Regions from separate parts of the Bradyrhizobium sp. 172 genome, predicted to be linked through region 2. Evidence: predicted binding sites of a transcription regulator. Region 2 holds the regulator's gene; each other region holds the start of a gene.

Region 1 (3,272 bases), 3.3 Mb from region 2:
GCGCTCGGTCAGCTCACTGGCGAGCGCCGGCGTCGCCGCCATCACGGCGCGGCTGGGGCTATGGAATCGGCGCAGCGCCCGCCAGATCAGCGAGCCCGGCACCGGCACGCGGGCGCGGACATATTCGGGAAAGCGGGTGTGGAAGCTGGTCGTGAAGGGCAGCTTGCGCTGCCGGCAATAGCGGCGGACCATCAGGCCGATCGGCCCCTCCGTCGCGATGTGGATGCTGTCCGGGCGCGCCTCTTCGATCAGCTTCGCGATTCTGCCCGGGCGCGGCATGGCCACCCGCACGTCCCGATAGCTCGGCATCGCAAAGGTGCGGAACGATTGCGGCGTCAGGAACGAGAATTCGACGTCGAGACTTTTCGCGGCGTCGGCAAGCTTGGTCAGCGTCCGAACCACACCGTTGACTTGCGGGTGCCAGGCGTCGGTCGCGACCAGGATGCGCATCAGGCTGCCTTTCATGCAGCTCTGGCTGCGACCTGCGGGACCTGTGCCGGCTTCTCGGCCTGGTCCGCCCAGGTGATGATCTCGAAATGGCCCTCGTCGTGCTCGACCAGCGCCGTGCAGCTCTCGACCCAGTCGCCGCAATTCATGTAGCGGATGCCGCCCTCGTCGCGGATCACCGCGTAATGGATGTGGCCGCAGATCACCCCGTCGGCATCGTGGCGTCGCGCCTCGGCGGCGAGCGCCTGCTCGAACGCGCCAATATAGTTGACGGCGTTCTTGACCTTCTGCTTGGCCCATTGCGACAGCGACCAATACGGCACCTTGAACATGCGCCGGAAGAAGTTGACGAAGCGATTGAGCTGAATCGCGAAATCGTAGGCCTTGTCGCCGAGATGGGCGAGCCAGCGTGCGTTCTGCACCACGAGGTCGAAGATGTCGCCATGGATGACGAGATACCGCTTGCCGTCCGCGCCGGTGTGGACGGTGTTCTCGACCACGTCGATGCCGCCGAAATGCGTGCCGTAATAGTTGCGCAGGAACTCGTCGTGATTGCCGGGGATGTAGATGACCTTGGCGCCCTTGCGCGCCTTGCGCAAAAGCTTCTGGACGAGGTCGTTATGCGATTGCGGCCAATGCCAGCTCGATTTCAGCGCCCAGCCGTCGACGATATCGCCGACGAGATAGATCGTGTCGGCATCATGGAAACGCAGGAAATCGAGCAGAAGATCGGCTTGAGAACCGCGGGCTCCGAGATGAACGTCGGAGATGAACAACGTGCGAAAGCGCCGCTCCGGGCTCTCGTCACTCACATCGTAACTTCCCATGCGCCAGCCTGTAACAATGTCCCGTGACAGGGGGATGACCAATCGAACCTTTGAGGCACCCTCAGATACGAATCGCGCTTGCCTCGCCCACCCCGCGAATATCAGTCGCATGCGACAATCAGGCGACATGGCGTCGCGGCAGCCTCCGCAAGAACCCGGAGCTGCATGGCGGGAGGGACTAGCGGTGGCGCGCTCGCGACCGGCGTTCAGTAAAATTTATGGAAATGATGGATCGGGCCGTGTCCGTGGCCGACGCTGAAGCGGTCGGCGGCGGCGATCGCCGCGCTGATCCAGGTCTTGGCGTTGCGCACGGCGCGCTCGAGATCTTCGCCTCTGGCGAGCCCTGCGGCGACCGCCGAGGACAGCGAGCAGCCGGTGCCATGGGTGTTGCTTGTGGCAACGCGCGGCGCGGCGAGCGCGATCGTGGTGCTGGCATCGACGAGATAATCGATACTCTCGGCGCCCTCGCCGTGGCCGCCCTTGATCAGGACCGCACGACTGCCGAGCGCCAGCAGCCGGCGCCCCTGGCTTTCGATCTCGGCCTCGCTGGCCGCGACCGGCTCGTCGAGCAGAGCCGCGGCCTCGGGCAGATTGGGTGTGATCACCGAGGCCAGCGGCATCAGCTTGATGCGCAGGGCATCGACGGCATCGGACGCGAGCAGGCGATCGCCCGACGTCGCCACCATCACGGGATCGAGCACGATATGCCCGGGCGCCCAGCGCGACAGCGCGGCCGCGATCGCATCGATGCTGGCGGCTTGCGCCACCATGCCGATCTTGACCGCGCCGACCTCGAGATCGGAAAACACCGCGTCGATCTGCGCGGTGACGAATTCGGCGGGCACGGCGTGAATGCCGGTGACGCCGCGGGTGTTCTGCGCCGTCAGCGCCGTGATGGCGGAAGCGCCAAAAACGCCGAGCGCGGCAAAGGTCTTCAGGTCGGCCTGGATGCCGGCGCCTCCGCTCGAATCGGAGCCGGCAATGGTCAGCGCTACGGGTGTCGTCATGGGGCGCTCTTCAGCGTTTTCGAAGCCATGGCCCGTCCTAGCGCGCCTCTCCCAGCCCAGCAAGTTCGCTTGCTAAATCCGGCCGGGTTTGGCCTATTAGCCGTCAGATATGCTTTCGGAGTGACCGCGATGGTTCCCTTTTTCGTCCAGATCAAATGCAAGCTCGGCCAATCCTATGTGGTCGCCAATGCGCTTGCCGAAGCCGAGATCGCCTCCGAGATCTATTCCACGGCCGGGCAATACGACCTGCTGGTGAAGTTTTACGTCGACAACGACACCGATATCGGCCACTTCGTCAACGAGAAGGTGCAGGTGCTGCCCGGCATCCAGGACACCCTCACCATCATCACCTTCAAGGCGTTTGGCGCGAGTTGACCGTCCGAAAAAGGGCAGGCCCGATCAGGTGCCGCCCTCCTTGCGCTTGGGACGCGGCGGACCGTCCACCGGCGGCAGCGATTTGAGATAGTCCGCCATCGCCGCGAGATCGTCGTCCGGCAGTTGCGAGGTGTTCTTGATCACCCGCGTCATCGCGCCGCCGACGCTGTCGCCGTCGGGCAATTCGCCGGTCTTCAGGAAATAGGCAATATCCTTCGCGCTCCACTCGCCAAGGCCCTTCTGGGTGATGTTGGGCACCCATCCCTCGCCTTCCGGATTGGGGCCTCCAGCGAAGCGTTGTGCGGCGGTGATGCCGCCAAGCGCGTTGCGCGGGCTGTGGCATTCCGCGCAATGGCCAAAACTGTCGACGAGATAGGCGCCGCGATTCCACTGCGGTGACTTCGCGCTGTCGGGGACGAAGGGCTTGTCGTCCAGAAATAAGAATTTCCAGATGCCGACGTTGCGCCGGATGTTGAACGGAAAGGGCACGTCGTGGTCGCGCACCTTGCCTGCGACGGCCGGCAGCGTTTTCAGGTACGCAAAGAGATCGAGCACGTCCTCGCGCCTGGCGTGCTGATAGGACGTGTAAGGAAAGGCCGGAAAATAATGCTGTCCG
Region 2 (3,272 bases):
TCGCCAGCGTGCGGCCATGGAAGGCGCCTTCGAAGGTGATCATGCGATAGCGGTCGGGATGACCCTTTGCGGCGTGATAACGGCGCACGACCTTGATCACGCATTCCAGCGCTTCGGCGCCGGAATTGCAGAAGAACACGAAATCCGCGAAACTTTCATTGCACAGGCGCGCGGCGAGCTTTTCGCCGTCCGGGCTCTGGAACAGATTCGACATGTGCCAGAGCTTGGTGGCCTGCTCCTGCAACGCCGCGACCAGCGCCGGATGGGCATGGCCGAGCGCATTCACCGCCACCCCGGAGGTGAAATCGAGATAGCGCTCGCCATTGGTCGCGATCAGCCAGCAGCCTTCGCCACGCTCGAAACCAAGGTCGGACCTGGCGAAAACGGGGAGCAAATGCGGCGCTGCGCTGTTAGTCATGATGGTCACTTGAATGTTGCGGACGGAGTGAGCGTGCATTGCGCAACGCACCATCGACCGGCCCGGAAAACGAAACGTGCCGCCTCTTGAGGGCGGCACGTGCGACTATCTTAGGCCTGGTGAAACGGGTGTCAATGCCGCCCGGAAAGCCTCGCGAAACGCTGAATCCGTAGTCTTGCGGTGCCGATTTAGAGGGATTTGGCCACGGAACATGTGGAAGCGAGTCGGCGGACTCTTGCGCGGGAGTCACGCCATATTGTAGCGTTTGGATTGTCAGATACGACATCTCGTGCAGTGGTTCTGATCTTTAAGTCCTTATGTACCGGCGTAAACGTTCGGGCGTTCAAGACGCGCCCGGCGAGCCTTAAGGGATTCTGGCGGCACGGGTTTTTGAAGGCTTAGGCATTCGCTGCGAGGCCCCAGGATGGCTGGCGCGCAGCGAGGGAAAGGGTGCAATGACGGTTTTGACCTGGTCCGATGATCGCGTCGAGCAGCTGAAAAAGCTCTGGGAGGCCGGACTTTCGGCCAGCCAGATCGCGGCGGAGCTCGGCAATGTGACCCGCAATGCCGTGATCGGCAAAGTGCACAGGCTCGGCCTTTCGGGCCGCGCCAAGAGCCCATCATCGGCAGCGCCGCGGCCGCGCAAGGCGCGCCCCGCGCAGCACATGATGCGGGTGAGCCGCCCGATCTCGCGCGGCAACACCGCGCTGGCGCAGGCCTTCGAGGTCGAGGCTGAGCCGGATCCGGTCACCTACGACAACGTGGTGCCGATGAGCCAGCGGCTGTCGCTGCTGGAATTGAACGAGGCGACCTGCCACTGGCCGGTCGGCGATCCCTCGAGCCCGGACTTCTTCTTCTGCGGTGGAAGGGCGCTGTCCGGACTGCCCTATTGCGCCCAGCACTCGCGCGTTGCGTACCAGCCCGCGTCGGATCGGCGCCGCGCACCGGTAAAGCCGGGTCCCCGTTAGTCGTCACGCGAAGACAGTTCAACAATTTCAGTGTCGTCCCGGCCTAGTGCGCAATTGCGCACGGGGGGCCGGGACCCATACTCCGAGCACGCAATAATCGTGCGGAAGGGGTCACTCCGAGTCTTCGCCAAACCACGTTCGGTGGTTATGGGTCCCGGATCAGCGCTCGCTTCGCTCGCTTGTCCGGGACGACGGCTGAGAATGCAGGGACAGCTCGCCAACAAACAAGCCTGCAACCCTACACCTGCTCCGCCTTCGCGAAGCGATCATCCAGCGCGTAGCCGGCGCCGCGGACGGTGCGGATCGGGTCCTGCTCGCGGCCGAGATTGAGCAGCTTGCGCAGGCGGCCGATATGCACGTCGACGGTGCGCTCGTCGATATAGATGTCGCGGCCCCAGACGCTGTCGAGCAGCTGCTCGCGCGAGAACACCCGTCCCGGATGCTCCAGGAAGAACTCCAGCAGGCGATATTCGGTCGGACCGAGATCGATCGGCCGGCCCGAGCGCGCCACGCGGCGCTTGTCACGGTCGAGCTCGATGTCGCCAAAAGCAAGGACGGTGGCGAGGCGCTCCGGGCTCGCGCGCCGCAGCAGGCCTTTCACGCGCGCCAGCAGCTCCGGCACCGAGAACGGCTTGACGATGTAATCGTCGGCGCCGGTCGCAAGACCCCGCACCCGCTCGCTCTCCTCGCCGCGCGCGGTGAGCATGATGATCGGGAGCTGCTTGGTCTCGGGACGGGTGCGAAGCCGCCGGCACAATTCGATGCCTGACAGGCCCGGCAGCATCCAGTCGAGCACGATCAGATCGGGGATGTGCTCCTTGAGGCGGGTGTCGGCGTCGTCGCCGCGCATCACCGTCTCGACGTCATAGCCGTCGCCTTCGAGGTTGTAGCGGAGAAGCTCGGTCAGGGCTTCCTCGTCCTCAACCACCATAATGCGTGCGCCCATCGGGTCGTCGCTCCTTAAGTCTTCAGGTGTTCGGTACCGTGTTGGCAAAGGTCGTCATGTCGCCCTTCGGCCGCTTGTCGGTGATCGCCTGGCCCTCGATCATGTAGAACACGGTCTCGGCGATATTGGTGGCGTGGTCGCCGATCCGCTCGATGTTCTTGGCGCAGAACATCAGATGGATGCAGAACGAGATATTGCGCGGATCCTCCATCATGTAGGTGAGGAGTTCGCGGAACAGCGAGGTGCAGATGGCGTCGACTTCCTCGTCGCCCTTCCACACCGCCATCGCCGCCGGCAAATCATGCGCGGCATAGGCGTCCAGCACCGACTTGACCTGCTGCTGCACGAGGTCGGTCATGTGCTCGAGGCCGCGGAACAGCTTGAGCGGATGGAAGTCCGTCTCCAGCGCCGCGACGCGCTTGCCCATGTTCTTGGCGAGGTCGCCGATGCGCTCGAGATCGGTCGCGACGCGCATGGCGCCGACGATCTCGCGCAGATCGACCGCCATCGGCTGGCGGCGGGCGATGGTGAGCACCGCACGCTCCTCGATGCGCTTCTGCAGCGCGTCGAGCTCGGTGTCGATGGCGACGACGCGCTGGCCGAGCGGGACGTCGCGGCGGATCAGCGCGTCGACGGACTCGACGATCATGCGCTCGGCGATGCCGCCCATCTCGGCGACCAGGCGAGTGAGTTCCTGGAGGTCGGTGTCGAAAGCCTTTGCGGTATGTTCAGAACCCATGTCGCGTCTCCTAGCCGAACCGGCCGGTGATGTAATCCTGCGTGCGCCGATCTGACGGCGACGTGAAGATCTTGCTGGTGTCGTCGAACTCTATCAGCTCGCCGAGATACATGAAGGCGGTCTTGTCGGAGACGCGCGCCGCCTGTTGCATGTTGTGGGTGACGATAGCGATCGTGTAATCCTCGGACAGCTCCTGGATCA
Region 3 (3,272 bases), 1.2 Mb from region 2:
GCCGAGGTTCTTGCCCTTGAGCTGGTCGATGCTCTTGTAGGCGCTGCTCGCCTTGACGAAGAACACCGAGTAATAACCGGTGGAGCCGTCGGAGTTGATGTCGTTGGCGAAGGCGTCGGTCTTGACGCCGGTCAGGCGGGCGCGGGCGAACGAGGCCGAGCCGTAGCTCGCGATGTGAATGTTGCCGGCACGCTGGCCTTCGATTACGGCAGCGTAGTCGTTGGCGATGCGCAGCGTGACTTTCACGCCCAATTCCCTGGAGAGATAGCTCATGAACGGCGCCCAGCGCTCGGTCACGCCCGAGGCGTTTTCCGCCGGAATGACCGCGAAGGTCAGCTCGGGATATTTGGCTTTCCAGTCTTCGGCGGAGGCCGAAGTCGTCAACGCGAGCGCGGCGGCGCCGGCGAGAATCAATCTGCGAGTAATCATGATAGCCTCTTCATTGGTTGAGGTCGGTTGACGCAAAATTGGTAAGTCCTGATGCGGCGCAGCTCAGGCGGCGGCCGCCGTTCCAAGCGCCGGAATGCCCTGTCGCACCGGTGCAGGCGTGCCGCCCATGACTTCGGCGGCTTCGAGATCGTAGAGCTCGCGCGCCACGTGGTCGGTCAACTCGGCCGGCGCGCCGTCGAACACCACGCGGCCCTGCGCCATGCCAATCAGGCGGTCGCAATAGCTGCGCGCCAGGTCGAGCGAATGCAGATTGCAGAGCACCGTGATGCCGAAGTGCTTGTTGATGCGCAGCAGCGCATCCATGACGATCTTGGTGTTGCGCGGATCGAGCGAGGCGATCGGCTCGTCGGCGAGGATGATGTCGGGCTGCTGCACCAGCGCGCGGGCAATCGCGACGCGCTGCTGCTGGCCGCCGGAGAGCTGATCGGCGCGCTGGGCCGCGAGCGGGGCAATGTCGAACTGTTCGAGCGCGGACATCGCCAGCGCCCTGTCCTGCTCGGGCCAGGTCTGCGACAGCGAGCGCCAGGCCGGCATCGTCGCAAGCCGTCCCATCAGGACGTTGGTGAGCACATCGAGCCGGCCCACCAGATTGAACTGCTGAAAGATCATCGCCGAGCGCGCCCGCCACTGCCGCAGCTCCTTGCCGCGCAGCGCCGTGACGTCGAGGCCGTCGAACAGGATGCGGCCCTGTGCAGGGGTCGCGAGACGGTTGATGGTGCGCAGCAGGGTCGACTTGCCGGCGCCGGAGCGTCCGATCACGCCGACGAAGCCGCCGGGAGAGACTTGAAACGAGGCGTCGTCCACCGCGGCTTTCACGCCGAAGCGACACGTCAGACCTTCAACCACCAGCATGCAGGGCTCCAGAGTAGCTGGGACCCACCGCTAACGCCGGCGCTTGACACTTGTGTGACACGGACGTTGCGGTGCGGCGATCCTACACACCTCATCTCCTGTTCATCCCCTGTCATGGCGTCGTCATGACATTGTCATCAAGCCGCTCGAAGAGAAACGCCCGCCCTCTCGTTCGGATTCAACATGGCCGCCAAAGCTCTTTCGGTCCAGCCGACTGTCGATCCCTCCGCGAAGCTGCACGACGCCAGGCTTGGGGCCTACACCGAGGTCGGCGCGCGCACGATGCTGCACGAGGTGACGATGGGGGATTACTCCTATGTCGTGAACGACGCCCAGATCACCTACACCACCATCGGAAAATTCTGCTCGATCGCGGCGATGACACGGATCAATCCGGGCAATCACCCGATGCAACGCGCCACGCAGGCGCACTTCACCTATCGTTCGAGCGCCTATTTCGAAGGCGAGAGCGACGACACGGAATTCTTCGACTGGCGGCGCCAGCATCACGTCCATATCGGCCATGACGTCTGGATCGGCCATGGCGCGATCGTTCTGCCGGGCCGCAACATCGGCACCGGCGCGGTGATCGCGGCCGGCGCCATCGTCACCAAGGACGTTCCGGCCTACACCATCGTCGCCGGCAATCCGGCGCGCATCGTGCGCCGGCGGTTCTCGGAAGAGGTTGCGGGGCGGCTTGCGAGGCTCGCTTGGTGGGACTGGGATCACGACAAGTTGCGTGAAGCCCTGCCCAATTTCCGCAAGCTCGGGATTGAGGATTTCCTCACGGCATACGAAGCAGGGGCACCCTCTTCTGCCAGCAAACGAAGCGCGGTCGCGTGACAGACATATTCCTCGAGGGCGGGCGGGCCCTGATCGGCTCCGAGTTCGCCGAAACGTCGCTTCTCGTGTCCGGAACGGACATCGCAGAGATCAATGCCTCGCGCAGCCGGGCGCGGCTGGCGATCAAGGCGCGCGATCTGCTGGTCCTGCCGGGCATCGTCGATCTGCATGGCGATGCCTTCGAGCGACAGATGATGCCGCGCGCCGGGGTCGATTTCCCGATCGACGTCGCGCTCGCCGACAGCGACCGCCAGGCGATCAGCAACGGCATCACCACGGTTTTTCACGCCACGACCTGTTCGTGGGAGCCGGGCCTGCGCAGCGCCGGCAATGCGCGCAGCCTGATGGAGGCGATCGAACGGCAGCGCCCGCAATTCGCCGCCGACACCCGCTTTCACCTGCGCCACGAGACCTACAATCTCGACGCCGAAACCGAGATCAGCCAATGGCTCACTGAGGGCCGCGTCGACCTGTTCGCCTTCAACGACCACATGGACGGCACGGTTGGGGACATGGCCAAGCCGCGCAAGCGCAATCGCATGGTGGAGCGCACCGGCCTGTCGAGCGAGGAATTCGACCGGCTGGTCGGACACATAATGTCCCGCGCCGCGGATGTGCCGGCTTCCGTGTCACGGCTGGCCGCGACGGCCCGCGCCGCCGACGTGCGGATGCTCTCGCACGATGATGCGACGCCGGCGATGCGCGAAGGCTTTCGCGCCATGGGCGTGGCGATTGCGGAGTTTCCGATCAACGAGGAGACAGCGCGGGCGGCAGCAAGCCACGGTGACGCCATCGTCTACGGCGCGCCGAACGTCGTGCGCGGAGGCAGCCACACGGGCTGGACCAGGGCATCCGACATGATCGCCAAAGGGCTCTGCTCGGTTCTGGCCTCGGACTACTACTATCCCGCGCAGCTGCTCGCTGCGTTCCGGCTCGCCGCCGATGGCGTGCTGCCGCTGACCGAGGCCTGGAATCTGGTCTCCGCCGCGCCCGCGCGCGCGACCGGTCTTGCAGATCGCGGCGTGCTCGCGGAAGGCCGGCGCGCGGACATTCTGCTGGTCGACGACAGCATGCCGCTGCGGCCGCGGCTGATCGCCGTGATATCAGGCGGCAAGCTCGTGCATCTC

The links. Region 2 encodes PhoB, which activates phosphate uptake and scavenging genes when phosphate is short. Its sites were predicted from a motif close to TGTCATNNANCTGTCAT; they were not measured.
Region 1: IVB07_RS13325 (UDP-2,3-diacylglucosamine diphosphatase) is a predicted target of PhoB. The motif match lies at 1,298-1,314, and genes of this name have one in related genera.
Region 3: phnC (phosphonate ABC transporter ATP-binding protein) is a predicted target of PhoB. The motif match lies at 1,424-1,440, and genes of this name have one in related genera.

What each region holds. Positions count from the first base shown of each region.
Region 1 is NZ_CP064701.1:2,806,342-2,809,613, reverse strand. Features, by position in the region: gene IVB07_RS13330 (glycosyltransferase family 1 protein) at 1-450, opposite strand, end outside; gene IVB07_RS13325 (UDP-2,3-diacylglucosamine diphosphatase) at 462-1,274, opposite strand; gene thiD (bifunctional hydroxymethylpyrimidine kinase/phosphomethylpyrimidine kinase) at 1,481-2,281, opposite strand; gene IVB07_RS13315 (Lrp/AsnC family transcriptional regulator) at 2,411-2,656, shown strand; gene IVB07_RS13310 (cytochrome c) at 2,681-3,272, opposite strand, start outside.
Region 2 is NZ_CP064701.1:7,669,343-7,672,614, forward strand. Features, by position in the region: gene IVB07_RS36360 (aspartate aminotransferase family protein) at 1-418, opposite strand, end outside; gene IVB07_RS36365 (GcrA family cell cycle regulator) at 874-1,386, shown strand; gene phoB (phosphate regulon transcriptional regulator PhoB) at 1,625-2,332, opposite strand; gene phoU (phosphate signaling complex protein PhoU) at 2,355-3,071, opposite strand; gene pstB (phosphate ABC transporter ATP-binding protein PstB) at 3,082-3,272, opposite strand, start outside.
Region 3 is NZ_CP064701.1:682,293-685,564, reverse strand. Features, by position in the region: gene phnD (phosphonate ABC transporter substrate-binding protein) at 1-429, opposite strand, end outside; gene phnC (phosphonate ABC transporter ATP-binding protein) at 493-1,302, opposite strand; gene IVB07_RS03105 (acetyltransferase) at 1,486-2,145, shown strand; gene IVB07_RS03100 (alpha-D-ribose 1-methylphosphonate 5-triphosphate diphosphatase) at 2,142-3,272, shown strand, end outside.